One region of the Cytobacillus sp. QJM3NY_8 genome, then DNA from elsewhere that is predicted to be linked to it. Evidence: riboswitches for the same ligand, from Rfam matches in the RefSeq annotation. Region 1 holds a riboswitch; each other region holds the start of a gene.

What was found. Region 1 has a riboswitch for cyclic di-AMP ahead of AC0VZ9_RS03585 (cation:dicarboxylate symporter family transporter). Riboswitches for the same ligand answer to the same signal wherever they lie in the genome.
Region 2: linked by a shared signal. The riboswitch ahead of AC0VZ9_RS17500 (dicarboxylate/amino acid:cation symporter) and the one ahead of AC0VZ9_RS03585 (cation:dicarboxylate symporter family transporter) in region 1 are both predicted to bind cyclic di-AMP.
Region 3: linked by a shared signal. The riboswitch ahead of AC0VZ9_RS17465 (potassium channel family protein) and the one ahead of AC0VZ9_RS03585 (cation:dicarboxylate symporter family transporter) in region 1 are both predicted to bind cyclic di-AMP.

Annotation. Positions count from the first base shown of each region.
Region 1 is NZ_CM149681.1:655,454-670,471, reverse strand. It holds partial or broken gene AC0VZ9_RS03630 (SF0329 family protein) at 1-241, opposite strand, end outside; gene AC0VZ9_RS03625 (ABC transporter ATP-binding protein) at 440-1,219, shown strand; gene AC0VZ9_RS03620 (hypothetical protein) at 1,222-2,865, shown strand; partial or broken gene AC0VZ9_RS03615 (molybdate ABC transporter permease subunit) at 3,092-3,240, opposite strand; gene modA (molybdate ABC transporter substrate-binding protein) at 3,288-4,097, opposite strand; gene AC0VZ9_RS03605 (hypothetical protein) at 4,679-5,101, shown strand; gene AC0VZ9_RS03600 (SDR family oxidoreductase) at 5,647-6,423, opposite strand; gene AC0VZ9_RS03595 (DUF4256 domain-containing protein) at 6,598-7,158, opposite strand; gene AC0VZ9_RS03590 (hypothetical protein) at 7,325-7,468, opposite strand; gene AC0VZ9_RS03585 (cation:dicarboxylate symporter family transporter) at 7,759-9,021, opposite strand; cyclic di-AMP (ydaO/yuaA leader) riboswitch at 9,150-9,299, opposite strand; gene AC0VZ9_RS03580 (hypothetical protein) at 9,569-9,817, opposite strand; gene AC0VZ9_RS03575 (dienelactone hydrolase family protein) at 10,051-10,680, opposite strand; gene AC0VZ9_RS03570 (NAD(P)H-dependent flavin oxidoreductase) at 10,822-11,793, opposite strand; gene AC0VZ9_RS03565 (hypothetical protein) at 11,967-12,179, opposite strand; gene AC0VZ9_RS03560 (hypothetical protein) at 12,488-13,087, opposite strand; gene AC0VZ9_RS03555 (DUF421 domain-containing protein) at 13,209-13,934, opposite strand; gene AC0VZ9_RS03550 (GNAT family N-acetyltransferase) at 14,191-14,724, shown strand; gene AC0VZ9_RS03545 (VOC family protein) at 14,813-15,018, opposite strand, start outside.
Region 2 is NZ_CM149681.1:3,405,561-3,409,878, reverse strand. It holds gene AC0VZ9_RS17505 (MerR family transcriptional regulator) at 1-368, opposite strand, end outside; gene AC0VZ9_RS17500 (dicarboxylate/amino acid:cation symporter) at 545-1,768, opposite strand; cyclic di-AMP (ydaO/yuaA leader) riboswitch at 1,921-2,066, opposite strand; gene AC0VZ9_RS17495 (hypothetical protein) at 2,201-2,386, opposite strand; gene AC0VZ9_RS17490 (hypothetical protein) at 2,791-3,156, opposite strand; gene AC0VZ9_RS17485 (GNAT family N-acetyltransferase) at 3,272-3,721, shown strand; gene AC0VZ9_RS17480 (serine hydrolase domain-containing protein) at 3,859-4,318, shown strand, end outside.
Region 3 is NZ_CM149681.1:3,392,870-3,404,737, reverse strand. It holds gene AC0VZ9_RS17475 (DinB family protein) at 1-326, shown strand, start outside; gene AC0VZ9_RS17470 (endonuclease) at 494-1,657, shown strand; cyclic di-AMP (ydaO/yuaA leader) riboswitch at 1,769-1,919, shown strand; gene AC0VZ9_RS17465 (potassium channel family protein) at 1,998-2,654, shown strand; gene AC0VZ9_RS17460 (TrkH family potassium uptake protein) at 2,719-4,068, shown strand; gene AC0VZ9_RS17455 (MarR family winged helix-turn-helix transcriptional regulator) at 4,153-4,584, shown strand; gene AC0VZ9_RS17450 (2OG-Fe(II) oxygenase) at 5,373-6,224, shown strand; gene AC0VZ9_RS17445 (DUF1450 domain-containing protein) at 6,261-6,530, shown strand; gene AC0VZ9_RS17440 (FUSC family protein) at 6,663-8,843, opposite strand; gene AC0VZ9_RS17435 (YolD-like family protein) at 8,985-9,323, shown strand; gene AC0VZ9_RS17430 (tetratricopeptide repeat protein) at 9,430-9,921, shown strand; gene AC0VZ9_RS17425 (GNAT family N-acetyltransferase) at 10,350-11,108, shown strand; gene AC0VZ9_RS17420 (YhbD family protein) at 11,308-11,868, shown strand, end outside.

The DNA.
Region 1 (15,018 bases):
TCGGTATAAGGGATATGTTTCTCTCTTTTTATTTCATAAGTTCTTCTGTTTAGAGCGGTCTCAGAAGTAATGGTACATATATTGATGACTTCCTTTTTATCAACCGTAATAAAGGCTCTCCCCAATTGATAGTGAGCCCTCCTGTAATTGGTCACTGTAAACTGCAGCCTTTCTTTCAGAGAATCACATTTAAAACTGTCTAATCTTTTTTTACCTTGCTCCATTGCTGATTCCGCAACATTTAATCCCCCTAAATATTTTCCATTACCAAAATCCCTTCAGATTAATTATCTTAAAGGGTCATTCGATTAACAACCTTTTTATTCCATCTCCAGTAAGCAGGACAAAACCAAAAAGAATTCCCAAATCCCCTTTAGCCAACAACAATTCTAATGTTACACTAGAATTAATGGAATAATTTTGAAATGAGGTTAAGGTGATGGAGGAAGTTATTTTAGAAATTAGTGATTTGAGAAAGAACTATGGTCCGAAGTCCGTGCTGAATGGTGTATCTTTTCAGGTGAAAAGCGGGGAAATCATCGGGTATATTGGCCCGAACGGCGCTGGGAAAAGCACCACTGTCAAAATCATGCTTGGCATTGAAGATGATTATTCAGGACAAGTCAAAATCTTTGGCCAGGATATTTCAGATGGGAATATTGAATATAAAAGAAAGATCGGATATGTGCCGGAAATCGCTGAAGTATACGATAATTTGACCGGCCAGGAATACTTAACCTTTGTTGGCGAATTGTATGGCCTTAATACGGACCTCGCCAGTGATAAGGCAAAAAGCCTGATGGAACTATTCGGCATAGGGGAAGTCTACCATTCCCGGATAGCCTCCTATTCAAAAGGAATGCGTCAAAAGCTCCTCATTATCTCGAGCTTACTGCATAATCCGGAACTTCTGTTCTTTGATGAACCCATCAATGGTCTGGATGCGAACAGTGTTATGATATTCAAAGAAATCATGGCGCAGCTTGCCGAACAGGGAAAAACGATCTTTTATTCTTCTCATATTATGGATGTGGTTGAAAAGATAAGCAGCCGCATTATTCTTCTGCATGACGGAAGAATTGCTGCTGATGGCACCTTTGAAGAGTTAAGGCAGCAAAATACGGAAGGTTCACTTGAACAGATCTTCAACCAGCTTACGGGATTCAGTGAACATAAGGAACTTGGTGCCAGATTTGTTTCAGTAGTAAGGGAGATGTAGGGATGCAGGACTATCGCACTCTTAAACTATTGGATCGTTTTGAGCGGATTTTCAGCGGCTTTGGCGTAGACTACAAGATAATGAGAAGACTCCTGCAAGTAAAGCTGACGATGGATGGACGGCGTGTGCCCACCATTTTCTCGCAGAATGCCAAAAAAGAAAACAAGGAAAAAAACAATCAGTACATAAAATCTTTATGGATTTATGTATTGTTTGGGCTGTTTTTGATACCATTTGTGCTTATGGGGGACAATTACCTATTCCAGATGAGCCTCTTTTATGGGATATTCACCTTTTTCGTTATGACCTCCATGATTTCCGATTTCTCTTCGGTTTTACTGGATATTCGTGATCGTAACATCCTGTTTCCAAAGCCAGTCGACCGAAAAACGATCAGCACGGCAAAAATGGTGCATGTTACGATTTATCTTTCTTTCCTTACCATTGCGCTTGCTGGAATCCCTTTGATAGTGGGACTTATCAAAAATGGGCTCTTATTTTTCCTTATTGCTGCGGTAAACATCATCCTGATTGACCTATTGGTTGTTGGTTTAACCGCACTGATCTATTTAACGATCCTGCGATTTTTTGATGGGGAAAAATTAAAAGATATCATCAACTATGTCCAAATTGGGCTTTCCCTTATGATCATGGTTGGCTATCAATTGCTTATTCGCTCTTTTGAGTTAATTGACTTAACGGTCTCGCTTCAGCCAAAGTGGTGGCAGGTGTTCATCTTTCCAATGTGGTTTGGGGCAAATATCGAAATGATGATGAAGGGCACCTTCCAGCCGTTTTATCTCATTTTTTCAGCATTAGGACTCATTGTTCCGATCCTGTCCATCTGGATTTATATGAAATTTTCCAGCACCTTCGAGCAAAACTTGCAAAAGCTTGCTTATCATGGAAAATCCAAAGAAAAGAAACGAAGTAAAGTAGGGCAATTCCTTCTCAACATCATTTGCCGCTCACCTGAAGAAAGAGCAGTGTTCAGATTTGCCGGCAGCATGATGAGAAATGAACGGGATTTTAAGCTAAAAGCCTATCCGTCTCTGGGTTTTTCTATCGTGATTCCGTTTATTATTATCATGAATACTCTTCGAGAAGATTTTGTACAGGTATCTGACAGCAAGTCCTATTTAACGATTTACTTTAGCTTAATCATCATTCCGACCATCATGATTCTTCTAAAGTATTCAGGGAAATATAAGGGTGCCTTTATTTACCGGGTTGCCCCCCTCAAACAGCTAAAGCCGGTTTTCAGCGGTACCATCAAGGCATTTATCTTTAAGTTATATTTGCCAGTATACTTGCTTCTGAGTGCACTATTCCTTTTCCTGTTCGGGGCAAAAATTCTGCCTGATCTTGTCGCTGTATTTATCAGTGCCTGTCTATATGCGGTCATTTGTTTTATGGTCCTAAAGAAAGCTCTTCCCTTTTCGGAGTCTTTTGATGAGTACAATCAAAACGGCAATAGTGCCATTATTTTCGGATTAATGCTGATTGTAGCCTTATTTGCCGGACTTCATTTCGCCAGCACATTATTGCCATATGGAATCTATCTGTATTTGGGGGTTTCGATTATTTGCCTGCGTATTTTTTGGAAGCTTGCTTTCAATATTAGTTGGGAACAGATTGTTGAATAACCCGATTGGCGTTTAACAAAGGATGGTCATTTTGATATCGGGATAACCGCATAAATTCTCCTTCGCAGATTTTAATCTGAATATGTTATATGCTTTAGCTGCCAATATTGGCAGCTCTTTTTTTGCCTCTTTTAGTACTGTCACCTGATGTTTTTTACGAATTCCAGTCTTCTTCCAATAAAAATAGACATCCCGCAAAAGGATGCCTGCTAATATAAAAGCATTTTTAAGATTTTATTATCTGGACTAAAACTAACTTGATAAACGACATCCCAATCATGCTCGCCCCCATAACCAGGCCACCTCCATATTGCCTAAGTTAATAGCTACAACTATAGCTGTTGGGATCGTTTGTGTTTTTCCTGGGATATTTCCGGTAACATTCATAACAACTGGTGCCCAAAAATCAGCAGCCATTTAAATTATTTAAGGCCTTTAAACCCATACTCTTCAAAAATACTCATTGATTTTTCATTCTGAAGATAATCATAGAATAAATTGGCTTCCTTTGGATGACTTGTATCCTTAACCACTCCCAAAGGATAAATAATGGCATCGTGAGTGTTTTCATCTGCCGTGTCCACGATGTTAACTTTTTCAGATACTAACGCATCCGTTTTATAAACAATTCCAGCATCCACATTATTTGTCTCTACATATGTAAGTACTTGCCGAACATCTTTGGCATACACCACTTTTTCTTCTATGTTTTTCCAAATACCCGTATCTTCTAAAGACTCCTTCGCATATTTCCCTGCAGGAACAGATTCTGGAGTGCCGATAGACACTTTATCTGCTTCAGCAAGATCATTAAATGATTTAATTCCAAATGCTGAATCTTTCGGCACCACTAGTACAAGTTCATTCCCAACTAAATCAATCCCATTCTTTTCCTCGATGAGCCCGTCCTGTACTAATTTATCAAATTTATCCTCTGCTGCTGAAAAGAAAAGATCAACAGGTGCTCCCTGCGAAATTTGCTGCTGAAGAGAGCCTGATGCTCCAAAGTTAAAGTTTACAAGTACATTCGGATGTTCTTTTTCGAAGCTTGCTTCAATATCTATTAAGGCATCCTGGAGGCTTGCTGCTGCCGAAATAGTCAATTCCACTTTCTCTTCGGTTCCTTCCTGCTTCTCCTCTCCTGATTTTTTAGTTTGGTCATTATTTGAACATCCAGCCAATGATAAAAAAAGGACTATTAATGAAAAAAATAACAGGTACTGCTTTTTCATTATAAATCTCCCTTCCCAATTTGTTATTTCTGATTATAACTAATTATAACTGCTAATGCCCTGGTTATCGTCAGATACTCTGGGCGAATACAGTGAAAAAATCAGCCTGCAAGGCGATAAGGTCTATTTACCGGAAGCTTCAACAGCTATATTCAATAAACAGCTGAAAGAAACCGGCTAGTATCCATTATGAAAGAAATTCAATCTTCCACACAGTTTCAGTCAGAAGTAAGTCATTAGAGGATTATAATACTTCCAAGACAGGAGTATGAATCATACTAAAAAGGAAGGCACAATGCCTTCCTTTTAATATTTTTGAACCAGCAGTGCTTACTTAAATGAATCCCGCTAATACAGCTTATTACTGTCCTCTGCAGCTCCTATCGCCTCAGATAATTCCGTATACAACATTGCTGTTTTTTTCGTTAATATAATGAAATTCATATTATTATAGAATAGGAATCCACACCCGTTAGCTAAATCAAGAAAAAGCTGGCTCCTTCAGCCAAGATTTCATTAGCACAACAAGCTCATACATAACTTAATAATCGATGGTGATAATAACAAACGAGGTGAACTTTGTGGTTCATAAAATATTGCTTTCATTCATTCACATATTTTTGCTAATGAATCTAATCGTAGTAAATGCACAAACCAGGCCGAATATTGAACTTCTTGATATTGAAAAAAATGAGATAACAAAGACAGTCCCAACAAATCCTAAGATACAATTCGAAGCTGAAAAAATAATTAAAGAAATTGATAATGTTGTTAAAAAGTTAAAACCAATTCCAGACAAAGGCTACATGATTAAAATCCCCTTAGAGCCGTCTCATCGAGTAGAAAACAAATGGATATATGCTTTGATTGATGAAATGATCATTATCATTCCAAAAAACGAAAAGCCATATTTACTCTTATTTGATGATGAAAATAAATCTTACTTTTTCACCTTTGACTCAAAAATTGATCCGTTACTAAAAACATTAGATTTTTCTCTTTAACAACCCCTTATCGGTCTTTGTAACATTTTCAACAAATCTGCCTATTTAGTTAAAAAAAGCAGGTCGCAGAAATAGCTCTCTTTAACAAAATTAATAATTCGTCTATTTTATTTAAAAATAAATGATTTCGATGTTAAAAATCCATCTAGAAGAACAGTTGTCCCAGAAACCCTGCAAATAGGACTGATATGATAAAAACAGGTATTGAAATGAATATTTTATTTCGTAATTTAATAACCTCGAATCGTCTATATAACTTACTTACAGCGGTAAAAAGAATAAACAGGATAGGCAAACTTATACATATGGCGATTAAATCAACACGAGTAAATGGTTTACTGATATATTTATCAAAGTTGATGTTAATAACAAAGAGTGTGGAAAATAAAAAGAATTGATAAAAACAAAATCTAAAATAAATCATAGGTTATTACCTCTATTATGTATTTTTTAATCTGGATCCTTATTAACCTGTATATTAAGGCAGTTCCAAAAAAATAGCGTTAATCCCCTCCTGGATCAACGCCTCAATCATTAAGAGCGCACTACTGCCCCTTTATCTTTTCACTTAGATATTCACCGAAAGTGATTTTTCCCATTTTTCGAGCAGGATTGGTATTTTTCCCATCACAGAAAGATTTATATAGTTTTCCAGTTAGAGATAAGCTTAAAACTTTATTTGGTTCATTATTTAGTTTGATTTTCAGTTCAGCCATTTCTCTTAATGTCATTACATCTGGTCCGCCAAAATCCTCCGCTCTTCCTTGTGGTTCTTTATCCACTAAACCTATTAGATGCTCAGCGAATTCACCCGCATCTACACTTTGGCACTTAAATTTATCCGGGACAAAATATCTTTTAAGAAAGGATTTGGATAGGAATAAATGATCAATAAAATGGTGGAACTGAGTTGCGCGTACAATTGTATGAGAGATAGAGCTGTTTTTCAGCAATTCTTCTGCTTCTAATTTTAGCTTATAATAGTTAAATGGTATTTCATCAATCCCAACAATTGACGGATAAATAAAATGTTTTACGTGCTGTGCTTTTTTTAATAGCTCCTTAAAGCCTGAAACCTCAACACTTTTTGAATTCTTCATTGGACTTGTTGCTGCGTGAAGGATGACATCTGCATCTTTTACTGCTTCTTCTAACCCTTCACCTGACGATAAATCGCTATAAATCCACTTGAAATCTTCAATTCCATCAGGTTTTCTTCTAGAAGTTAATTTTACTTTATAACCAGACTCCTTTAGTTGATTAAGTAAAGCTGAACCTAGTTGGCCTGTGGAACCGGTGACCAGTATTTTCAAGTACAACACTCCCATTCTAATGGGTTTCCTTTATATTGTATTATTCAGATATTTGGTGCTATATTCAACTAAACTGCCAGTTTTTATATAAAGAAAAAGCCGCCGTAATGGCAGCGAAATACAAAACCTGTTCATTAAACTGTAGTCTTCAGGAAGTCAGGCCCCCAAATTTCTGCAATGAATCTAAACCCTCAGCGAGCCCCGGAAACCCCTTGCACCATAGTACGAATCGGCTCCATTGTGATACACAAAAACAGTGTCGTAGCGCCGGTCACAAAAGATCGCCCCGCCAAGTTTTCTGATATTCTCAGGCGTTTGCACCCAGCTAGAGGTTTTCTTATCGACATGTTCAAGCTCCTGAAGCTCCCGGTATTGCTCTTCGGTTAAAAGCTCAATGCCCATGGCAGCTGCCATATCCATAGCACTGTTTTCCGGCTTGTGTTTCTTCCGTGCCTCCAGCGCTTCACGATCGTAACAAACACTTCTCCTGCCTTTTGGACTTTCAGCTGAACAATCATAAAATATGTATTCGCCGGTCTCTTGATCATGGCGTACAACATCCGGTTCGCCTTCAGTTGCTTCCATTTCATTGAGTGACCACAATTTTTCAGGATTAGCCTCGAGCTTAGCTTGTACATCAGCCCACTCCACACCTTCATGACGGTGCATGTTTTTCTCAAAACGCGCTTTCAGAGTTTCCAGCAGTTCTTCACGCTGTTCTGGTGACAGCTCCATATTTCCCATTGTCAAGTTAACTCCTCCTAGTTTTTACTCTATTATAATATAATTATGACCCTTAAGGGCTATTTGATAAAAGTGGAACAGCATTAACTTTTCATAAGCCACCTTCGGACTCGCTCACGTTGATTTCTCCCTTTTCTGTCCGAACCTCCTCCACCTTCGGACTCACTCACGTTGATTTCTCCCCTTTCTGTCCGAACCTGCTCCACCTTCGGACTCCTTCACGTTGGTTTCCCGCTTCTCTGTCCGAACCTCCTTCACCTTCTGACTCGCTCACGTTGATTTCTCCCCTTTCTGTCCGAACCTCCTCCACCTTCGGACTCCTTCACGTTGGTTTCCCGCTTCTCTGTCCGAGCCTCCTTCACCTTCGGACTCGCTCACGTTGATTTCTTCCCTTTCTGTCCGAACCTCCTCCACCTTCGGACTCGCTCACGTTGATTTCTCCCCTTTCTGTCCGAGCCTGCTCCACCTTCGGACTCCTTCACGTTGGTTTCCCGCTTCTCTGTCCGAACCTGCTCCATCATCCTCTCTTTATGGAATAACACAAAGATACAAAAAAAACACTAACAAATATGCTGCCATTTGTTAGTGTTTTCCAATCTATTATGAAGCTTGTTGCTCAAATCTTTCTTCTGCTGGAGGGTTAAATTGCCCTTCCCACTTGGCAATAACAATAGCCGCAAGTGAGTTCCCCACCACGTTAACAGCTGTTCGGCCCATATCAAGGATACGGTCGATGCCGGCAATAAAGGCAAGGCCTTCTGCAGGCAATCCAATTGTGCTGAAAGTAGCCAGCAGCACGACAAAGGATACGCCTGGCACGCCCGCCATTCCTTTGGATGTCACCATCAGTACTAACATTAACGTAATTTGCTGTCCTACGCTTAATTCTATGCCAAACATCTGTGCAATAAATAAAGAGGCAATTGCCTGGTATAAAACGGATCCATCCAGGTTAAAAGAATAACCTGTCGGAATAACGAATGACGAAATATGTTTCGGGCTTCCCGCTTTCTCCATTTTGTCCATGATTCTCGGAAGCACTGTTTCAGAACTTGCAGTTGAGAATGCCAAAATCAATTCTTCTTTAATCATCTTCAATAATTTAAAGATGCTGAACCCGACAACTTTGGCCATTATCCCCAATACAACAAGAACAAAGAAGATCATGGCTCCATATACAGTAAGCGCCAGCTTGCCCAATGGAATTAATGAGGCAAAACCATACTTGGAAATCGTTACACCAATTAAGGCAAATACTCCGATTGGTGCATACTTCATAAATAGGTTTGTCACATAGAACATAGCCTTTGCCGTGCCTTCGAAAAATCTCAGTACTGGTTTTCCCTTTTCCCCAATTGCTGCAATTCCAAGGCCAAATACAACAGCAAAGAAGATAATCGCCAGCATATCGCCTTCAACCATGGCTTGTACAGGATTAGTAGGTACGATATGCAAAAATGTATCTGCTATCGACTTGCCTTCCTGCTCTTTATTGGTTTCAACATAGCTCGAAATGTCACTTTGCTGCAGGCTGTCCATATTCAGGCCGGCACCAGGCTGAATAACATTACCTGCAATGAGGCCCACCACAATAGCAACCAAAGTCATGCCAATAAAGTAAGTCAATGATTTACCGCCAAGCTTCCCGACGGCTTTTAAATCACCCACACCAGCAATGGCAACAATAATTGTTGATAGTACAATAGGAACAACAATCATTTTAATTAAGCGGATAAAAAGATCGCCAAAGGGCTGCAGCACACTTTGCGCCGTTTCACTTCCATAGAAAATACCGCCAATAGCGATTCCTAAAATAAGACCGATGAAAATTTGAGTGGCTAAACTTAATTTGATTTTTTTCATCAATTACCCTACCTTCTTGTTTAGTTTTATACGTGCTGCGCAGGCAAGGGAAACAAAGATGAGATCCTGATAAAAAAGAAAATCGACAAAAATGCTGGTTTTGTCAATTCACAATATTTCATATTCTCTTATGTTTCCTTAAACGCTGACGAGGTTAGCTTTCGGGTTAGGACTGCGGAAACAGTAAGCCCTTCCATAGTAGGATTCACCCCAAGCGGAAACTCCGCTGTAAATAATGGGTCCCCCGTTCTTAAAATAAGATTAAGCATAAATCACTATATCATTATATTATTTCAAGATATTTTTTGTAAATAGTTAAGTTTTCCCGGCAGTAAACTAAATGGCCTCTTTAACACACCAAAAAAAGCTGAAATTCAATGAATTTTCAGCTCTAGGACTTGTTATGGGAAATCAATATTAATAGCAATAATAAATATAAGGACTATCACGGATAATGCTGTATTTACTGACCACCACCTTATTTCTGCTTTTGTCAGTACACGGTCAATGATGAAAAAAGAGACAGCAGAAACAAGACTAAGTTCTTTTAATACTGAACCAAATAGAATAAAAAGGAGGCAATTTCACGATTAGTGTTTGCAATGAAAATCTTCTTGCTCAACCAATCACTGAACATCGAAGTGATTACTCCATAGGCAGCGACAAACATAAGATTTAAATAATATAAATTAACAAATGCATTCATATCAAAGACTGTTGGCACTGAAAAAATCAGTGCAAATAACACACTGCTAAGAATGGATGTTAAGATCTTTCTCCTCAAAATAATGGACATTTCCCACTTGATCCTTTATAGAGGCTAAATAATAGAAAGTAAATTTTATAAATTGAATATAAGCAAAACAAAAAAGGCATTTGGCTCCGCCTGCGCCAAATACAATGATAGCCACACATGCTATCCCCGCTAAATCTAAATTAGCATCCTTGTATTAAGAAAATTGAACGGGCTTGTAAACTTTTATTAAAATTCAAGGTGATAACACTCACGGTTAGCTTCATAATAATACCTCAATCAATATGCAATAAAAAATCCATGGCTTTGCTAAATGCTTCTTGTTCTGATTCTGCATCATATCTGGAGGAATATGGATCACTGAATCCATGTTTCCCTTTAAATTTATGTACTTTAATTTTCTTTTTTTCTAAAGCTAATAGTAACTCATCAACATTAAAAGACTGCTCTTCTTGTGGAAAGAATAGCATTATGGGACACTGGGGTGTTAACTCTAAATAGTCCCTGATCCTTGAGCCGTAGTATCCCACTATACCATCAACACAATCTCCCTCACTGCACAGCCAGGCAACAGTTGCACCTATACTAAATCCAATGATATATATTTTTTCGTATTCATCTTTAACATCCAATAATAGATCTTTTATTTTTTGGGCAGCTCTGTCGAAACCTGCATATTCCATAAAATGGCGATAAGCGGCTTCCTCATGAGAATATTCAAAAGGTATCTCTCGCTCTAATAAATGGGGGCATGTCACATCAAAACCCTGCTTTGATAATAATTCGCAAAAACTCTTTATATGTTGATTAATTCCATAGATTTCGTGGATTACGAGGATTAAAGAATTAGAATTACTCTGTCTTATCATGATTATGACCCTTTTTCTCCATATTTCTTCTCCCATTCACCGATCCATTTTTACACCTTATTCCATAAGAAAAATTATTCTATATTTAAATGTTTTATTCCTTCACATCTAACACCCCTATTAATCAGAAAAGCCGCCTATACGGCAGCTAGACTTTAAAAATGCACCATTATGAAATTAAACAAAAGCTTCATATTCAGCTTTAAGGTTATTGATGATCGTCTGAACAGGCAGGATTTCTTTAATTTCATGGACTCTTGCCCCCGCAAATACAAGGCCATTCTCGCAGTCCCCATCCATGGAAGTTATCAAGGAATCCATTGTACAAAAGCGATAAGAGCAGTTTTTCAGGCAATCGATACAGTTCTTTATTTTCACCTTTTTATTGTCAGCTATCTGCTCTGTAAAGTGGTTCTTAATGGCACGGCCTTCCAGCCCTACGGTGGTTTTCACCATGACGATATCTTCCTGTTTGGCCCGGACGTACTTTTCTTTAAAAGATAATGGTGCATCACATTCGCGGCTTGCAACAAATCTTGTTCCCATCTGAACACCCGAGGCACCGATACGAATGGCATGAGCGATATCTCTTCCTGTCATGATTCCTCCAGCAGCAATGACAGGAATCTTAACTGCTTCCACGACTTCCTGTAAAATATTGAATAGTGGTCTTTTGGTCCCTAAATGTCCTCCCGCTTCATTGCCCTCTACAACAACGGCAGAAGCACCAAGCCGTTCTGACATTTTGGCGAGCCTTGCAGATGACACAATCGAGATGACCGGTATACCAGATTCTCTGCCCCAGCTGTACATATCTCTTGATATTCCAGCACCTGAAATAATGAAATCAACCTTTTCCTCAATAGCTGTTTTCATTTTTTCAGCAAAATCATTCATGGCAAAAAGAACATTCACCCCAATATAGCCCTCACCCTTGATAGATGCCTTAGCCTTTCTTATATGCAATCTTAAATCTTCGATGCTAATTCCTGTTCCAGAAATAGTTCCAATCCCCCCGGCATTCGCAACAGCTGACGACAGACCACTTAAAGAAATACCTACGCCCATACCACCTTGCATGATTGGAAATTCAGGCTTCATATGACCAATTCTTAATTGCGGAAATCTCAAAAGAATACCCCATTTCATCGTCGAATTATTTCTTCTCCATTATTGTGTGAATGGGGTTAATTGAATAGTGATAAATATAATACCTGATACTAAAATCAGGTGGTAATTTAGCGATCGTCACACAAAGTTCAAGAAAGAACAAAGATGGGGGCTTAATTCTTTTTATCGTATAACTGATATACCAGAAATCATCACAACCTATCTTTTTCTTTTGCAGTTACTATACTATAAGAAATATTGAGTTTATCCCAAACCCAAGCATGAAAGATTTCGTCTAATTCTTTTTCCAAGGCCATATCATCCAGACTCGCTTCAAGGCCTAATTTCTCAAAAGTGAATGTCTCTGTCGCCTTAGCCCCCTCATACCGGGCACTGCTAAATGAGAAAGTAACTGTTCTGCCCATCGTGTTTCCCCCTATATTAAATCATCAAGTATTCTTTTTATCAGCACTTACTCGCATGAAAAGCTTTTACCTGCGTTTTTGAAATATAAAATGCAATAGGTAAGCTAATCCTAAGAAAGTAATAATGAAAAATACTTTAACTATAGAAAATTGCTCTATTAAAAGGGCGTGCGTTGAACGATCCGATGAGAAGATAGACCACCAGCTTGGTTCGGGAAATAGAAAAGATACTATAACCCAGGTGCAAAATAACACTAGAAACCAATGGAATCTCATAAATTCTCCCTCTTACACAGTTAATCCAAAAACTAATTCAAAATCCTTACACCATTAGGATCCACTAATGGGTTTGATGAGAAATCCTTTATAACAGCTTCCCTGATTGTAACTGTCTCACCAATTATTGACTTAATAGAATTGACAGGCTTCCCAAACAAAATGGAAAGGTCACCTTCTAACCCTTTTTTCATTATTTCTAATCTTAATTCCCCTATTTTTATGTTATCAGTCACCGAATCTACTAAATCTTTGTTTGTCTGAAGTTCGATCCTAAAAGAATAAGGGGTTGTAATAAACGTTCTTCGTTCCCCCCTATCAACATTCCAATTCAAATTAACTGCATTTTGACATATAAACTCTTGTTCTTTTTCATTTACCCAAAAGCCTATATGGTCAAATATACTCTTCTTTCCATATCCAAAAGTGACATTTATGCACCCTTTTCTTGCTTCAATTATCCGAAAAAGGATATCTTTTTCCCGAAAGTCATCCCATACCAATGGAGGATCAAAGTTCTGGAAATCCCCCTGGTATTTTCCGATACGCTGATATATCCGAAATCCATTATTTGTATAAAACCTCTCTGTCTCTTCTACATGCGGAGTCCAAAAATGATAATGAAAAAGCACCGAAGTCACCTCTTTATTAAGCTCACTCCCTTACATATTCAATACAAAAGAAAATATTTCCTTTATAGGAGGTTCCCTGACTTTTCACGGTGTGCTGAAACAGGTTTTCCAAGATGGATAGTTAATGATTCAAAGGTGGTATGGATTCTGCTTGTTCATTTTTCATGGAAATATGAAGCTCTTTCTTAGAGTTGATGGAGGCAAAAAATATATCCCCGAACATAGAGACGCCCATTCTGGCCAATTCCCGTTCAAGCCAGGCTCTATCCAAGCCCAACTGATTAAGGACCGTGGTGTAAACTTCTCCTTCAACGACTACTGGAAAGGCAATTTGATCGGAGTGTTCAGTAATTTTTAAATCTCCCAGGGTAACAGGCATCATTGAAGGTTTCAATTGAACACTTAGCATACCGCTCCCTTCCAGTACTCCCAATTCTACATTTTGGACATCGAAAATATTTTTCTCCCTCAGCATTTGAAGAATGTTGTCGATTGAATAATTAGTCCGCTTTAAATTGGCACGAAGCAATTTACCCTTATTAATTACAATCACCGGTTCGAAAGTAATCATTTTTCCAATCTTTCTGTTCGATATTTTTACTTTCCCAATGATTCGCTGAAAGACGCCTATGGCAATAATGGCAAAGCCTGTTTCCAGATGCCTGATAGACGGATCTGCTATATCCGCCCCAGCCACTGCACCCAGTGTAAGAATCACCAGGTAGTCGAAGATTGGAAGCTCCCCAATCGAACGTCTCCCCATATAAAGAGTAATAAAAAGAAATAGAGGCAGAATGGTAATAATTCTTCCTAAAATAAGAAGACAATGATAAAAAAATTCTCCCATATTTTACTCCTCCCGTTGGTTGGTTGGTTGTTCTTATCTTTTCGGTCTCAGGTGGAGATTATACGGCAGATAGGCGCATTCGAAAGGAAGTTGACCACTGCAGCATAACTTTATAAAATGAAATCATCCCAAATTGGAGGTTTTTTGTTTGTTGAACTTATGTTTAGAGCTAGAGGAGTAACACGTTCTTCATGGCTGCATGCATGAGAAAGTGCCATTTATATCGAACTATATAAATAAGAACGGGAGATTATAAATGGATATTTTAATTCGGCAGGAATTCCCTGCAGACTATCATTCGACGGAAGAAATGATCAGAGAAGCTTTTTTAAATGAAGAATACAGCGACAAGACAGAACATTTCCTTGTTAAAAGGATTAGAAATTCAGATGCTTTTATTCCGGAGCTTTCTTTAGTAGCTTTAACTCAGGCTAAGGAGGTTGTGGGTCACATACTTTTATCAAAAATCACCATAGCTGATGGCGAGAAGGCTGCAGATTCTCTGGCACTTGCCCCCGTTTCGGTTGCTCCCGGTTATCAAGGAAAAGGCATCGGCAGTCAATTGATTCGTTCTGCACTTAACAAGGCAAAAGAGGGCGGATTTCAATCCGTAATCGTTCTAGGTCATAAAGATTACTATCCAAAGTTCGGCTTTAAGCCAGCCAGCCTTTGGAATATCCAGGCCCCGTTTGAAGTTCCTGACGAAGTGTTCATGGCTCTGGAATTGACGGAGAATGCTCTTGAAAAAGCTGCCGGTGTTGTCCATTATTCAAAAGCTTTTTCAGAATAAGAGGCCTGGATGAAAAAAAGAGCAGCCGATCCACATACTGGATCTTCAGCTCTTGTACCTATTTGTTGATAAAGACATTGCAATGGACTTATTCTGTAAGTTCCCAAGCAGGATTCCAAACTACTTCCCACAAATGTCCATCTGGGTCTTGGAAGTATCCAGAATATCCACCCCAAAAGGTGTCGTGAGCTTGAACCGCAATAACAGCCCCTGCACTCTCAGCCTGTTTCATTACCGTATCTACCTCTTCTTTACTCCCAACATTATGCCCAATCGTAAATTCAGTTGGGCTAA
Region 2 (4,318 bases), 2.5 Mb from region 1:
TTGAGCAATAAAAGCAATGTTTGAATTAATGATAAGCTTTCATGTGAAATATTCTTTTTGACATATTCGTATTTTTCGGGATCAGATTTTTTAAGCTGTGAAAGTGCTTTTGTCACATCTTCCTCCAGATCCTGAATTTTGAGCCTTAGTTCAAGAACATCTACCTCTTCAGAAAATCGGCCGATAACTTTTTTCTTTATTTCCTCCAGCGACAAACCATCCGCTTTACATTTTTCGATAAAAGCAATACGTTCGATGGCGGAATAATCATAATAGCGATAATTTGAAGGGGAACGTTCTGCTTTTAGCAGTCCGAGTGAAGTATAGTAATCAATCGTTCTCTTAGTAACCTTTGCTTTTTCAGCCAATTCTCCTATTCTTAACTTCTCAGCCCCATGAGGATTCCTCCAAACTGTTACGTGATGGTTATGAATCTAATTATACTAAAAAATAATAGAAAATCAATGAATTTGAATAATGAAACAAGCAGGGAGGAGGAAATTTCCACAAAAAATAACACCAGATAACCGGTGCTATTTTGCATTCAGGCTTTAACGGCCTCTTTCTTTGCTTCTGTTTCCGCTACAATTACTGCACATGCAGCATCACCTGTAATATTAACTGCTGTTCTCGTCATATCAAGCAGACGGTCAATCCCAATGATTAATGCGATACCTTCAACAGGAAGATTGACAGAGTTAAGAACCATCGCTAGCATAATCAAACCGACACCAGGCACACCAGCTGTACCAACGCTGGCAAGAACGGCAGTAAGGACAACCGTGATTAGCTGTGTCAATGTTAAATCAACATTATATACTTGGGCAATGAAAATAGTTGCAACTCCCTGCATGATGGCTGTTCCATCCATGTTGATGGTTGCACCGAGAGGCTGAACAAAGCTGCTGATTGATTCAGGAACTTTCAGATTTTTTTGGGCCGTATTCATGGAAATCGGCAGAGTCGCATTACTGCTTGATGTACTGAAAGCAACACCCATGGCCGGCGCAAAGCCTTTAAAGAACCATAGCGGGTTTTTCTTTGCGAGTAAAGCAATTGAACCTCCATAGGTTAAAATCGCATGTATAAATAACGCAAGAAGAACTACGATCATATAAAGTCCCATAGCTTTAATGGCACTTAGACCCTGACTTCCTACAGCAGAAACGATAAGTCCAAATGTTCCATAAGGAGCAAATCTCATAACCAGGTTAACAAGGTACATCATCATGTTATTGCCTTGTTCAATAAGGTTTAATATGCCTTTTGTTTTATTGCCGAGCATGGTTAATGCAAATCCGACAAAAATAGAAAAAGTGATAATCTGAAGCATATTGCCTTCCGTGAAGGCTTTTACCGGATTGGTTGGAATAATATTTAATAGTGTCTCTGAGACAGGAGGAGCTTCCTTCGATTCGTACTCCACGTTTGTGACGTCAAATTCACCAACGTTTCCTGGCTGGAAAACAGCTGCCAAAGCAAGACCTATGACGATTGCAATGCTGGTGGTAACCAGGAAGTAGGAGATTGTCTTAATCCCAATTCTTCCCAACTTCTTAGGATCACCGAGGCCTGCTGTTCCAAGAGTGATGGAAAAGAAGACGATCGGAACAACCAGCATATTGATGAGATTTAAAAAGATTTTTCCCAGCGGAGTAAACAAAAACTTGTCAAGCTCGGGGAAAATGCCAGGTGCAAATAAATTAATCAACAGCCCTGTGATTCCCCCCGCGATCAAAGCAAGAATAATTTTAGTAGATAATTTCATACACGTTCCTCCAATGAAATAAAAGATGTAAAAAAATGTAAAATGGACACAAAAAATATTTTGCCTTTCCTATAATACCCCCAAAAAACATAAACCTAACTAAAAAAGGCAACAAAAAAACACAGAGGTAATAACCACTGTGCATTTATGCAGTGTTCCCTCTCAACACGCTTACGAGGTTAGCTGTCGGGTTCGGGTCTTGAGAGTACCCTACCTATAAAAGGATTCACCCCAGGTACTTTTATTAAAAAAGTACAGTTGGTTCCCCCGCTCAATTAAGATTAAGCGAAAATTATTAATGTTTTTTTAATATATTAACAATAATCATAAAAGTTGTAAATCATACGATTTTCTTATCTAGGTTTACTAAGGTTACTATAATTCAAATAGTAATTTAATAGGAAAGGTCAATTTGGTTTTTTAGCAATAAGATTAGAAGTTAAGCCAGCTTAAAAGAGGATGTCTTTTTTTGTCTTTCACTTTCAATTCCTTCTTATTCAGCTTGTCTTCATGTTCGGCCAGCCACTCTTTTAACTCTTCTTTGTCCTTGCATTGCGTATAATAAGTCTCGCCGTTTTTCCCAGTGGCACTTACAACATATCTGCATGTATTTCCCATAAAGCACCCTTTTCAAAGTAATTTCTTTTAGAATTATAACAAGATTTATGACAATGTCCACCATTATTTTTTTGGATTATGAGTATATTGGCTTTGGGGGTATTGCTGATGATAATATGCCTGAAAAAATTCAGGTAAGATATCCGCTGAATTATTGTCGCTTCTGCATTTATCCAATTGGTCCGGCAGCTTATTGATTACTGGGAAAGTTTTGCCTGTTGTCTGTTCCAGGGGGAATGGCCTTTCTTATCTGCGTGGGAACTGTAATAAAGCCGTCGAGAATCTCATGACTAACAGTAACCCCTTTGAGAGTATAAAATTCAAGAGCCTCTGTATTCCTATTTGATACATAGATAAAATAATCTTCCACATCTTTAAATTGGATTAACCATTCCATCGGCATGTTAAAAAGAACTGATCCAATTCCATATGGTCTGTAGCATTTTTATAAAGAATTGAGATAAGCAGCCAACATGGCTTTTCCCGACTGAAGTCAGATCAAAAAAAAAGGCGAAATCATTGGAGCAGGCTTCCTTAGGAGAAACATTGGAATAGACATAGCCCACGATTTCTTCATCGTCCTTAACGATCTCAATATAATTATGTAAAGCTGATTTTACGGATGGAATCATTCTAGTTTCAAAATTCATGCTGTCAAAACGCTCAGGTGTTATATGTGCCTTAGATTTCTGAAAAGCCATCAGCTTATTGCATAAATCCCGGCAAAGTCTGATTTTCTCTTCTGTTATCACTTCATATTTTAAATTCATCCTATTCACCCCTAGTTAAATTTTAAATTGGAAGGTCTTCATTCGTCCAAAAAGGAGGGAATTTATCCTTGATAGAGAAGTTTATTTTAAAACTAATATAAAAAGAGGGACCATAATGATTAGGGAAATTGATATTAAAGATCGAAAAGCTGCTGTGCAAGTTCTAAGTGTCCAGCTTCCTGCGTATAAAATTGAGGCTGAAATCATTGGATGTCCTGATTTACCGCCTTTGAAGGATACGGCTGATGACTTGCGAATAACCGGAGAAACCTTCCTTGGGTATTTTATAGGTGAAAAATTATGCGGTGTGATTTCTTTTAAAGAGGAAAATAATGTTTTAGATATTCATAGACTGATTGTGCATCCTGAACATTTTAGAAAGGGAATTGCACAAAAGCTGCTGAACTTCATTGAACTGAGGCCGATGAATGAAAAAATGATTGTCACAACAGGCTCTAAGAATACCCCTGCTGTCGCTTTTTATTTAAAGAATAGTTTTAAAGAGCTGAAGAAAATAGAAATAAATGAATCACTGACTATTACTGCTTTTGAAAAATATTTATAAAATACTAAAAGATTAAGCGACTCTTTCATTTGGAGGAATCACCCTCTCTAAAATCCGTTATATGCTTTTATAGAGACTGCTATTACTGTCCCGCAATTGCTTTAGGTCATTGGAATATTACTTAAAGGGGAGTACTCATGTTAATTAGGGATTATGATAAAAGGTTAAGTTCTGTAATTAAAAATGTTGGTTTTTCCGGTGTCGTACTTGTTAAAGAAAAGGAGGAATTGATCCTTCAATTAGCAGAGGGGGATGCTGATCGAGCAAATGAAACCCCAAATAATCCGGGTACCAGGTTTGGCATCGCCTCCGGGTGTAAGATTTTTACGGCGGTTGGCATTTGTCAATTGGCCGAGAATGGATTCATATCATTCGAAACAAGACTTAATGATGTATTGGAGGATGTTTTTCCCTTATTTGATGAGACAATTACCATTCATCACCTGTTAACCCATACATCCGGAGTGCCCGACTATTTTGATGAGTCAATTATGGATGATTTTGAGGAGCTGTGGAAAGAAAGGCCAATGTATCTATTAAATCATCTGAGAGATTTTCTTCCTATGTTCCAGAATAAAAAGATGATGTTTAAGCCGG
Region 3 (11,868 bases), 2.6 Mb from region 1:
AAGGGGAAAGCAAGCCCTTCCCCCCATTTGACCGCTTTGCTCATTTAAATGTGTCAGAGAGTCTATCACTTGAAGAAAAGCTTGAAGTCTTTAAGACCCTTAGAATGAAAAATTTGGCCATGCTTAGGGGTATAACTGATCTGGAAATTCATTTCGAAAAGACAGGGCTTCATCCAGCATTTGGACCAGTCAGAGTCAGGGAATTGATTTCCACTTGGGCTGTGCATGACCTTACGCATATTTCACAGATTTCTCGAGTATTGGCAAATAGATACAGAACTGATGTTGGTCCTTGGATTGAGTATCTGGGCATTTTAAAAAAGTAAGCACTTTAAAAAAATTGCATCAAAGTTAAGTTTGTAAATTCTGTGTGAAAAGTAAACTTTTGGGACCAAAACCTCATGATATGGCCGAAGGTGTTCATTTATACTTGTGTGGAATTGTGACTTTTCTGATTATTTAAGTCCATTCAAAAAAATATGGAGGCGAATGAATGCTGAATCGTAAGAAAAAAGGCCTGCTGTTAACTTTTATTCTGGTTACTGTCATTCTGATCGTGATGCAGCCCATTCAAAATTCTATAACTAGGGCAGCTGCCGGGGATGGCTCCTGGACATCACCTTATTCCGTTTCACAGGGAATCAATACTCAAAACAACTCTTCCAAAACTGTTCAAGGCTATGTGGTTGGACAGCCGACTGCGGCAAATACGGTTATTTCAAGCCAGTTTCCAAATGACTATGCTTTGGCCCTGGCGGATAGTCCATCAGAGACCAGCACAGCTAAGATGCTTTATGTTCAAATTCCTTCCACGTTTCGCTCTGCTTTCGGCTTAAAATCCAATCCATCTTTGATTGGAGAAAAAATTAAGGTAACCGGAACGCTTACCGCCTATTTTTCTCATCCCGGGCTAAAAGATGGGACGGCCTTCGAACAAGCTGGTGATGGAACAGCCAACCCCGGCCCTGAACCAGGAGGATATTATGATGCTGCAAGCGGAAAAACAGGGGAGGCTTTAAAAACAGCCCTCCATACTATCATTGATGATCACACGGAAATTTCCTATTCGAATGTATGGGAAGCACTGCGCGAGACAGATGAAGATCCTGCCAATCCCAATAACGTCATTCTTTTGTATACTGGCCGCTCTCAGGGGAAATTCACCAATGGTTCTGGCGTCAATGATTGGAACAGGGAGCATGTTTGGGCAAAATCTCACGGGGACTTTGGAACAGCTATGGGTCCGGGAACAGACTTGCATCATTTGCGGCCAACAGATGCTTCAGTAAATAGCTCGAGAGGGAATCTTGACTTTGACGATGGGGGCACCCAGCATTCAGAGGCACTGGGAAACTACTATGATTCAGATTCCTGGGAACCCAGGGATACAGTAAAAGGCGATGTTGCGAGGATGCTTTTTTATATGGCTGTCCGTTATGAAGGAGACAGCGGAGAAGTGGATCTGGAGCTAAACAATCAGGTCAATAATGGCTCTGCTCCTTATCATGGCAAAATGTCTGTCCTGCTTGAGTGGCATAAGGAAGATCCGGTAGACGATAACGAGCGGAGAAGAAACGAAATCATCTATTCTGATTACCAGCATAACCGCAATCCATTTATAGATCATCCCGAGTGGGCATCAGCAATTTGGGAATAATCTTCAGGAAAGCACTTTCCGTTACTGGGAAGTGCTTTTTATTTTACTTACTTTGAAAAAAAGATTGACAAGAGATTTCCATGGGAGTAATTTATATTTATTAATTTCATAGTAACCTTTTTGCTGAATCATTATGAGCGGGGGAACCAATTTTGATAAACCTGGTTTATCTTGGGGTGAATCTTAGCATATTAAGGCTAAGAAGGGATACTCTCAATCCCTAATCCGACAGCTAACTCCGTAAGCCGAATCGAGGGAAGGGTTGATGGAAACCATTGGCCATTCTTTTTTTAAGAGTGGTTTTTTTGTGTTCATTTTCAAAAAGAAGGGAATTTCTTCAATGAAAAAACAGTATGCAGTATTTGGTTTAGGCCGCTTTGGCGGAAGTCTCGTAAAGGAATTTCATGAATTGGGAGTGGAAGTGCTCGCAATTGATGTAGACCAGGAGAAAGTAAATCAATACGCACAGTTTGTGACATATGCAGTTCAAATCAATGGCATTGATGAAGCTGCCATAAAGCAATCAGGGATAAAAAATATCGATCATGCATTTGTTTCATTTGGTGAAAACATTGAGTCCAGTATATTGACATCCTTGTTATTAAAAGAAATGGGGATTCCAAAGGTGTGGGCAAAGGCACATAATGAGTATCATGCCAGGGTGCTCGAAAAAATTGGCGTTGATCGTGTTATCCACCCGGAGCGGGATATGGCTAAGCGGATTGCCCACCATATTGTTTCGGAAAAAATGATTGATTATATTGAGCTGTCTGAAGATTACAGTATGGTTGAGATTGTGGCTACAGATAAAATTGCCGGAAAATCCCTTTCTGAATTGAATATTAGGGCTAAGTATGGCTGTAATATTGTGGGGATTCAGCGCGGGAAGGAAATAATCGTTACTCCGTCAGCTGAAGAGGTTATTTTAAAGGGCGACGTCCTGATTGTAATGGGACACAATAAAGGGATTGGCAGATTTGAGAGGCATGGAGTATAAGCCTTGCCGATAAAAAAATACCAATACAAGGGGTTAGCCCTATATGTATAAGGAGCATAAAAGAATGAGGAGAATGGGACGTTCCTATAACTGGATAAAAATGAATCCGGCACAAATGCTTTCGGTCGGTTTCTTAATCTTAATTGGTGTAGGCACACTGCTGCTGATGCTGCCTTTTGCTACGAAAGACAGACATCATTTATCGTTTATCGATGCACTTTTTGAGGCGACTTCTGCTGTATGTGTAACAGGTCTCGTGGTAGTGGATACCCAAACCACATTTACTGTTTTTGGCCAGATTGTACTGATGGTCCTCATACAAATTGGCGGCCTTGGATTTATGACATTTGGGGTTCTCATTGCTATCATGCTTGGAAAGAACATTGGTTTGAAAGGAAGGCTGATGATCCAGGAATCTTTAAATCAGCTTTCGATTGAAGGGATGGTCAGGCTGGTTAAATTCGTTGTCGGCTTTACATTAATCGCTGAAATGATCGGTGCATTGATATTGGCCATTCGCTGGTCGTCCGATTTTGGCTTCCCCCGCTCATTGTATTATGGCATTTTCCATTCGGTTTCTGCCTTTAATAATGCCGGATTCGATATAATGGGCCAATTCAGGAGCGTTACTGAATATGCTGGTGATTTTACTGTCATCATGACACTCAGCTTCCTGTTAATAATCGGAGGTATCGGCTATATCGTTGTACTTGATGTAAAAAGAAACAAGAGTTTGAAAAAGCTCTCTTTGCATACAAAATTGGTCCTCCTGATGACGCTGATCCTTAACATTCTCGGAACAGTATTTATCTTTGCGCTTGAATATGATAATCCTGGGACACTTGCCAATTTGCCTTTAAAAGATAAACTATTGGGGGCTTTTTTTCATGGTGTGGTCCCGAGAACGGCTGGATTTAATTCTTTGAATACTGGCGAATTAACTTTAGGTTCGCAGCTGGTAACAATGCTGCTCATGTTCATTGGAGGGGGATCAGGAGGTACCGCCGGCGGCATTAAAGTCACTACCTTTGTCTTGATTTTTCTTGCAGTCAGAGCGCTGATAAAGGAAGAAGATGAAGTGAGCCTTATGGGAAGGCGAATTCCAAAGGATCTTATTGTCAGAGCTTTTACAATAACCGTCTATTCAATAGGATTCATCTTCTTTATCTTATTTATTTTATCCATAACAGAAAATGCTCCATTGAACGTCCTTTTATTCGAGGTGATATCCGCTTTTGGCACGGTAGGCATGTCGATGGGGCTCACACCTGAATTAAGTGCAACAGGAAAAGGGGTAATTGCATTTATGATGTTTGCAGGAAGAGTAGGGCCAATCACAATCGCTTTTGCACTTGCCCGAAGAAAAGGAAAGGCCAAATATAAATTTGCAGAAGAGAAAATCATGATTGGATAAGTGAAGGAAAGTTATCTGGTGTATAGGACAGAATAATTTAGTTTCAATAAAATTTTCCACCATAAATAGGATAGGGGATTTTAAATGAAAACCAGATTTAATGACTATATAAGCATTAAGATCCATCAAATAGACCTGACCTTAACAAGCTATATTAAGACTAAATTAGCCCACTTAAATATTGCCCCGGAGCAGAACCTGATTCTAATGCTTCTCTGGGAAGAAGACGGATTAAGCCAAAATGAAATCGCCAGGCGGCTGGATAAAGATAAATCTAACATTGCCAGAATGCTGAGCAGTCTTGAAAAGAAAGGCTTTATCAAAAAAAGCATGAATAAAGAGGACAGCAGATCTCTGAATGTTTATCTAACCGAAAACGGCAAAAATCTCAGTGAACATGTATATCCCATCACAGAGGAGTTTCACTCAATCGTCACATCGGGTATTACGAAGGAAGAGCTGAGAATTGTTGACGATGTTTTAATGAAAATGAGAAGAAATATGGAGGGTAATTAGCGGTGCAGGATAGAGTGGGATGCTTCTATCCTGTTTTTTTGTGAAGGTCATGAAGCCCAAAATGAGAACAGCGCTGAGAAAACAGTCGCCATGAAGGCTCCATGAAGCCGAAAAGTCGTGAAGCGAGAAGAAAACAGTCGCCATGAAAGCTTCATGAAGCCGAAAAGTCGTGGAGCGAGAAGAAAACGATCGCCATGAGGCAGTCATGAAGCCGAAAAAGAGAGCAGCGGTAAGAAAACGGTCGCCATGAGGCAGTCATGAAGCCGAAAATGGGGGCAGCGCTAAGAAAACAGTCACCATGAAGGCTCCATGAAGCCGAAAAGTCGTGAAGCGATAAGAAAATCGTTGCCATGAGGCAGTCATGAAGCCGAAAAAGTGATCAGCGCTGAGAAAACAGTCGCCATGAAGGCTCCATGAAGCCGAAAAGTCGTGAAGCGAGAAGAAAACAGTCGCCATGAAAGCTTCATGAAGCCGAAAAGTCGTGGAGCGAGAAGAAAACGATCGCCATGAGGCAGTCATGAAGCCGAAAAAGAGAGAGCGGTAAGAAAACGGTCGCCATGAGGCAGTCATGAAGCCGAAAATGGGAGCAGCGCCGAGAAAACTGTTGCCATGAATCTATAAGAATTTAAAACGGCACTCTAAAGAGAATCAGTTTATATGATGCAAATTTGAACTATCTGAGTTACCAGGTAAATCGATTCAGTTCATTCATTAATAATAGTATAATAAAATACATATATTTCTATATCTGGCTAACGGATGTTTTCATTGAGTCATACAGGGGGAAGATGATGACGAAGATTATGCAGATATCAGATGAACTAAAGGATTGGATTGTGGGTGCGCTAAAAAGTGATGTGAGTCCGATTGCGCTTGCGAACGCTTTGATTAAGAAGGGTTTCGATAACCGGTTTGCATATGAGACTTTATTTAAAATTGTTGGAAATGAAGCAATTAAGACGACAGAAGGGCAGCAGATTCGATATACTTATGAAGTCCCCGAAATAGGCAGGAAGGGGAATATCCTTCATACGAGTGATAAGGACGTAAAAGTGCTTTCCAGAAATGAAAAGCCATTTGTGCTCCATTTGGATCAGGTGCTCAGCTCAGAAGAATGTGATGAGCTTATCAGTCTTTCAAGGAGCCGGCTGCAGCCATCCCTGGTGGTGGATAGGGGTTCTGGAGAAGAACGGGCGGGTTCAGGAAGGACAAGCAAGAGCATGGCTTTCCGGCTTAAAGAAAATGAACTGGTCGAAAGAATCGAAACGAGGATTGCTGAATTGACCGGTTATCCTGCAGAAAATGGTGAAGGCCTTCAGATCTTAAACTATGGATTGGGTGAAGAATATAAGCCTCACTTTGATTTCTTTCCCCCCCACATGGCGGATGCCAGCAAAGGCGGACAGAGGGTTGGAACGTTCCTCATCTATTTGAATGATGTGGAGGATGGCGGTGAAACGGTCTTTTCTAAAGCTGGACTTTCATTTGTTCCCAAAAAGGGAGCGGCCATTTACTTCCATTATGGCAATGCTCAGGGTCAGCTGGACCGATTGTCAGTCCATAGCAGTGTGCCTGTAAGAAAGGGAGAAAAATGGGCTGCTACCAAATGGATTAGGGAAAGCAATATATATTGCCATTAGAGTTTTTAAAGAATAATCAGAAGGAAGTTTGATCAGGTGAAACTCATCAACAAACTATTCTCAAAGCAAAAAACGGCTTCGATTGAATTTTGTCAGCGGAATCTGGATGAATTTTTAAAAGAAGAGAGTTTGGCTGCATTTAATCAATTTCTGAGCCAGAAGAATATTAACTATAAAGAATACGAATGCCAGAGCAGATGCAAAGAATGCAGGCAATCACCTTATGCCCTGGTGGACGGGAAGCTGATTGCAGCGGAGAATTCGGATGAATTATTGATAAAATTGAAAGAAGAAGTAAAGAAATAAAAGGAATCGGAGCAATCCGATTCCTTTTTTCATACTCTTTTTTTTGATGTACATTGAGAATGTGAATGTGCAAATTAATCTAGTATTGATCCTGAAATAGCATCTCCCTATTCATATAAAAGAGAAGGAGGATTATTGCTCCTTCCCTGCACCAAGATCTTCTGCCAATTCCATAATCGCTTTATTGATTCTCCAGACGAAATAAAGGTGATGAATCAAATCACGCTGGGATTGCTGCCTTGCTGGTGCCAATCGTTCAATTTGTTCCCTTTCATTTTCAAGACTATACACAAGCATGCCGTCTCCGCTATCTTTAATCAAATCCATTAATGTCTCAATATTTAATTCAAGCTTTTCTTCAATCCTTATGAAAACATCGACCAGCTCATCGGGATAGTCGAATCCTTTTCGGTAGGAGGAAGCCACAAGGTGTCTTGCATAATAGTTGATGGCTGAAAATAGTGTAATCCATCTGTTAACGTCAGCATGGCGCGGGGATCCGGGTTTTTTTATCAGAGATTGTGCTTCAACGTTTATGGTTTTAAGTTTTTGATCCAATAAGAAGCCTTTGCCTGAAAGCTCCTTAACGTTCACATCTTCCCGGAAGCTTCTCACATACTCAGTGACATACGGTTTCAGTTCTTGTAAGTAGTCATTTAAGGTATCCGCCACTTTTTCCTTCGTTTTCTTTGGGAAAATAAATAAGGAAACTCCGAATGCAATGCCGGCACCGGCAATTGTATCGATTACCCTTGCACTGATAAGGGAAAATGTAATTCCTCCAAGTAAAAGGTCATACATAAAAGCAACCAGCATCGTTATAAACATGCTCATTAACGTATAGGAGACCTCAAACAAATAAAAGGCGAAAAAAACCGCTGCAAAAATCAGCGTTATTTCCAGGACGGAATGGCCGCTGACCACTCTTGCAAGTGTAAATCCAATTACTGCTCCAATAATTGTTCCAACCGACCGCTGAAAACCTTTCGTATAAATGCGCCCGATCGATTCGGTACCGAGCAAAACAATAAAAGCTGTTAAAAGAACCCAATAAGGCTGGTCAGGCGAAAGAATCTGGCCGGCAATGATGGAAATGATTGCAGCAGTCAATGCCTGAAAAGCTTTTTTGGTGGAAGGTTTGATGCCCTTATCTTCTTCAGATGGTTCATCTTCACTTTCGCCTTCAGCTGCCTCTTCAGATAATTTAATCTCATTGTCTTTCATTTTATGAAGTGCCTGCTGTATGGTTATGCCGCCCTCGATGACATGGTTCGCAATGGACTCGATCCGCCTGATCAGAAACAGCCATCCTGCAGGTTTGTCTTCCCGGCTGAACAAATCAATAATAAGCAGGCGGAGGGCCTGTACAGCAAGCTCTGCTTCACGCAGATTTTGTTCTTCATATTGTTGGGCAAGAACTTCAGCATCGCGAAGAGAACGGGTTACCCAAACCAGGAGTTTTCTCAGCTCATCAATTTCAAGGGCATTTGCTTTTTTTAAGCTTCTAATTGAGTCTGTCAGTGTTTCAATCAGCATACCTGCATCAAAAATATATAACCTCAGCTGAGTAGAGGTCAGCCCAGGCCATAATTTTTGAACATCTTCATCATTTATATACTCCGAAACCATGACAGCATAATCCCTGAGCTTCAGCACGTTTCTTCCCAATTCCTCCCGCTGCTGAGGAGTCATTTCCTTGGCTTGCATCCCCTCAATTAAGAGATTGAACGTAAAATTACTTTGGAAATGAAAGGAGCGAATGCTTCTTTTCAGGTTTTTCGCGGTGTCCTGAAAAAGGATGAAATTGAACAGGAAAGCATACGCGATCCCAATCCAAATGCCGAAGTAGAAGGATGGAAGCTGACTGCCTGATAGTTTTAAAATAGACGCGAAATAAAGTGTCATGAATGCAATCATGCATAGAGAAAAATACCGCACTCCAAAGCGGGTCAAATAAAAGCTTAAGAAGATTAACAGAACCATTGCAATATCGATAAAGACCGTGCTTTCCGCCAATAGGGAACCGATCGATACCCCTGCCATGGCTGAAAGTCCAAGCAGGCCAGTTGTGAGCATTTTACCTTTTTTGGAGTCATCCATGACAATCATGATGCCAAGCATGCCTGCCATTCCGGACACTATCGCCGGAGTGAGAGCGGCATCAGCACCAGCCAATTGCATGATGAACAAAGTCGTAAAGACTGAAGCCATTAAACTTAAAGTGGCCCGTCCTGCTTTTTGAAATCGGATAAGCCCGGGATCGGATGCCAGCAAACGTCCGAGCCACCGGTGTTTTATAGGAAACTGCTTCATTGTTTCACCAATCTTTTCAGAGAGTTAAAGATTATTTTACCACTCGTACTTTTATTATCCAAATGAACCAGCTTGAGATTTGGTGCTTTACAGGTTTAAAAACAGAACAAATGTTCTATAATAAGAATGGAGGGATTTACTATGCCGCTAAAAGACAGAGGGAAAATAAAATGGCAGCCAGCCCACTTCATGCCGGAACACCGGGCGATGCTAAGAAAATTGGAAACTGAACAAATGGCACAAGACAAGCCGCTTATAGATGAATATGAATTGGAGGACTATGAAAACAAAATTCACTATGCAATGGAATATGCCTTCTTTCTAATAGTAAAAGTCTGGCGGGAGGGATTATTCCACGAATATACAGGGAGGGTAAACAGGCTGGACGGCATCGGCAGAAAAATTTATCTGGAATTGGAAGATGGGTTTCTTGAGAAGGTCATGTTTGATGAAATAGCTTCGGTTGAAGTGAAAGAATAGTGCAGCGAGACATAATTTAATTTTTGCAGAAAAGTTAAAGCTTTACCATACCCATTATTTGCAATTTTTAGATATAATAGAAAGAAAGCGGTGATCGGAGGTACATATGAGCACGGACTTAGAAAAAGCGATTATACTTCGCAATCTCGGGAAATACAAAGATTCCAGCCTTCTGCTTGTGAAATTGGCTGAAGAGTATCCCTTAAACCCAGTGATTCATTATCATTGTGCCTGGAGTTTTGACGTTCTAGGGGAGGAATCGAAAGCTGTTTCTCATTATGAAAAAGCGATCGAACTTGGGCTGCCTGAATCTGATCTGCCAGGTGCCATTTTGGGTCTTGGGAGCACATACCGGACTCTTGGGGAATATGAAAAATCAAAGATGGTGTTCGAGAAAGGAATCTCCCAGTTTCCGGCTAATCGTGCAATCCAGGTGTTTTATTCCATGACGCTCCATAATTTAGGCCAGCACAGCGAGGCAATGGAGATGCTCCTAAAGTGTGTGGCCGAAACTTCTGATGACCCGGAAGTTTTGCAATATAAAAAAGCAATCACTTTTTATGCAGACAAACTTGATGAAATATTTGATAAAGATTAGAAAAAGGATTTCCCAAAATACATGATATGACGGCGGAGAATAATTCAAACATCTCTGATTTATTAGAGGTAATTTTAATGAATATGGTTAATTGCTATAATAGATGATCTTAAAAGGTCAGACGGCGGCCGTATCCTTTATCCATTCGATGAAAGAGACTGCTATCTTCAAAATGCAGTCTCTTATATATCTGCAGGTGCCAAAAGCGGAAAATGACCGTAGTTTCCTCCAATTTGATAAGTGGAAGAGTATGAAAAGAAGGTTTCCAAGGTTATTTCTCAACATGGCCGGAATTTTCTGTGTGCTTATGATAACAGCAGTACCCTTTGAATTAAAGAATAATTAATACGCTGCCATGATGTGCTTATTACAGATAAAGAATATAAATTTTTGCAAAACTAAAGTGTTTGCTATATTAGGAGAAGCCGATGGAAAAAATCACTTTTAATAATATCCATAAACCGGGACACACAGTACTGGAAAATGAACTTTTTATTCACAACCATAACCCTGACATGCTCCTTCAGTATGACAGCAACTTTATTGCTTTTAAAAGAATGCCTTCTGTTCAAGAGTTTGAGGAGGCACATCAATATTTAAGAACTTTTCATCAAAAATATGGCCAAAAGCATGAAAGATTTTATTTTCCTGATGACGAGGAGCTTACCGGAGAACTTCTGGCCAGCTTTGAGAAGGATGATGATTTTACGGTTGGTTATTTAGAGCTATTTGCGATTCATCCAGCTGATTTTCCTGAAGTTCAGGAAAAGGAAGAAATTACAGTCGAAAATGTTACGGATGAAACATGGAATGATTATCTGGAATTTCAGCATGAGCAGGATTCGGTTTACGGGATTAATTATGCCGAGAAAAAGAAAGATCAGCATTTAAGGAATTTTAACGATGAAAGGATTAAGCAGTTCATTGCATATTATAAAGGGAAAGCTGCCGGATCAGTAGATGTAATTATCAAGGAATACACAGCTGAAATTGATGGATTGATGGTCCATGAGGATTTTCAGAAAAAGGGCATCGGCAGGCGCCTGCAGAAATCGGTAATGGATCAGTTTAAGGATAAAACCATCATCCTTGTTGCAGATGGTGAAGATACTCCAAAGGAAATGTACCGCAGGCAAAATTATCAGTATATTGGAAAGCAGTATAACCTTTTAAAAATATACGAATGAAGAGAAGCCTGGTTCTATAGAGAGCCAGGTCTTTTTGTTTAAATAGAACACTGTTTTATAAAGGGGAGTTCATCCTGGTTTGATTTCATGGTGTAAAATCGGGATTTTGTCGAAAAACCTCGGGAAAAAATGAATAATACAATATTCTTAACGTAACAGTGTTATGTTACAATCATACCATCGGAAAGGAGACCTGGAATTGAGCGATGAATTAATTTCAAAAAAAGAAGTCCTTGATTTAACTGGAATTTCTTATGGGCAGCTTTATCGGTGGAAAAGGAAAAGCCTGATACCGGAGGATTGGTTTGTCAGAAAATCAACTTTTACAGGGCAGGAGACATTTTTCCCAAAGGAGAAAATTCTGGAGCGGGTCGATAAAATACAAAAGATGAAGGATAGCCTTTCACTGGATGAGCTGGCAGATTTGTTTTCCTTGAATGCTTCAAATCTGAAGCTGACAAAGGAAAGCCTGATTGCTAAAGGGATAGCTTCTGAACCGGTTATGAATATCTTTCTCGAGACACAGGAAGAGCTTAACGAATTCAATTACCATGAGATTTTGAAGCTTTATATCCTTTCCATCCTGCTTGAATCCGGAGATATCCATATCGAGGAAGGGAAAATGCTTCTTCAGTTATTGAGTGATCATCAAAGTATCCTGCAACAGCCAAAAGCTGTTATCTGCTTTATTCGCAAACTTGGAATGTCCAGCTGCCTGATTTCGGTAAACGGGGAACAAGTCCTGCTTGAAAAAGGAACA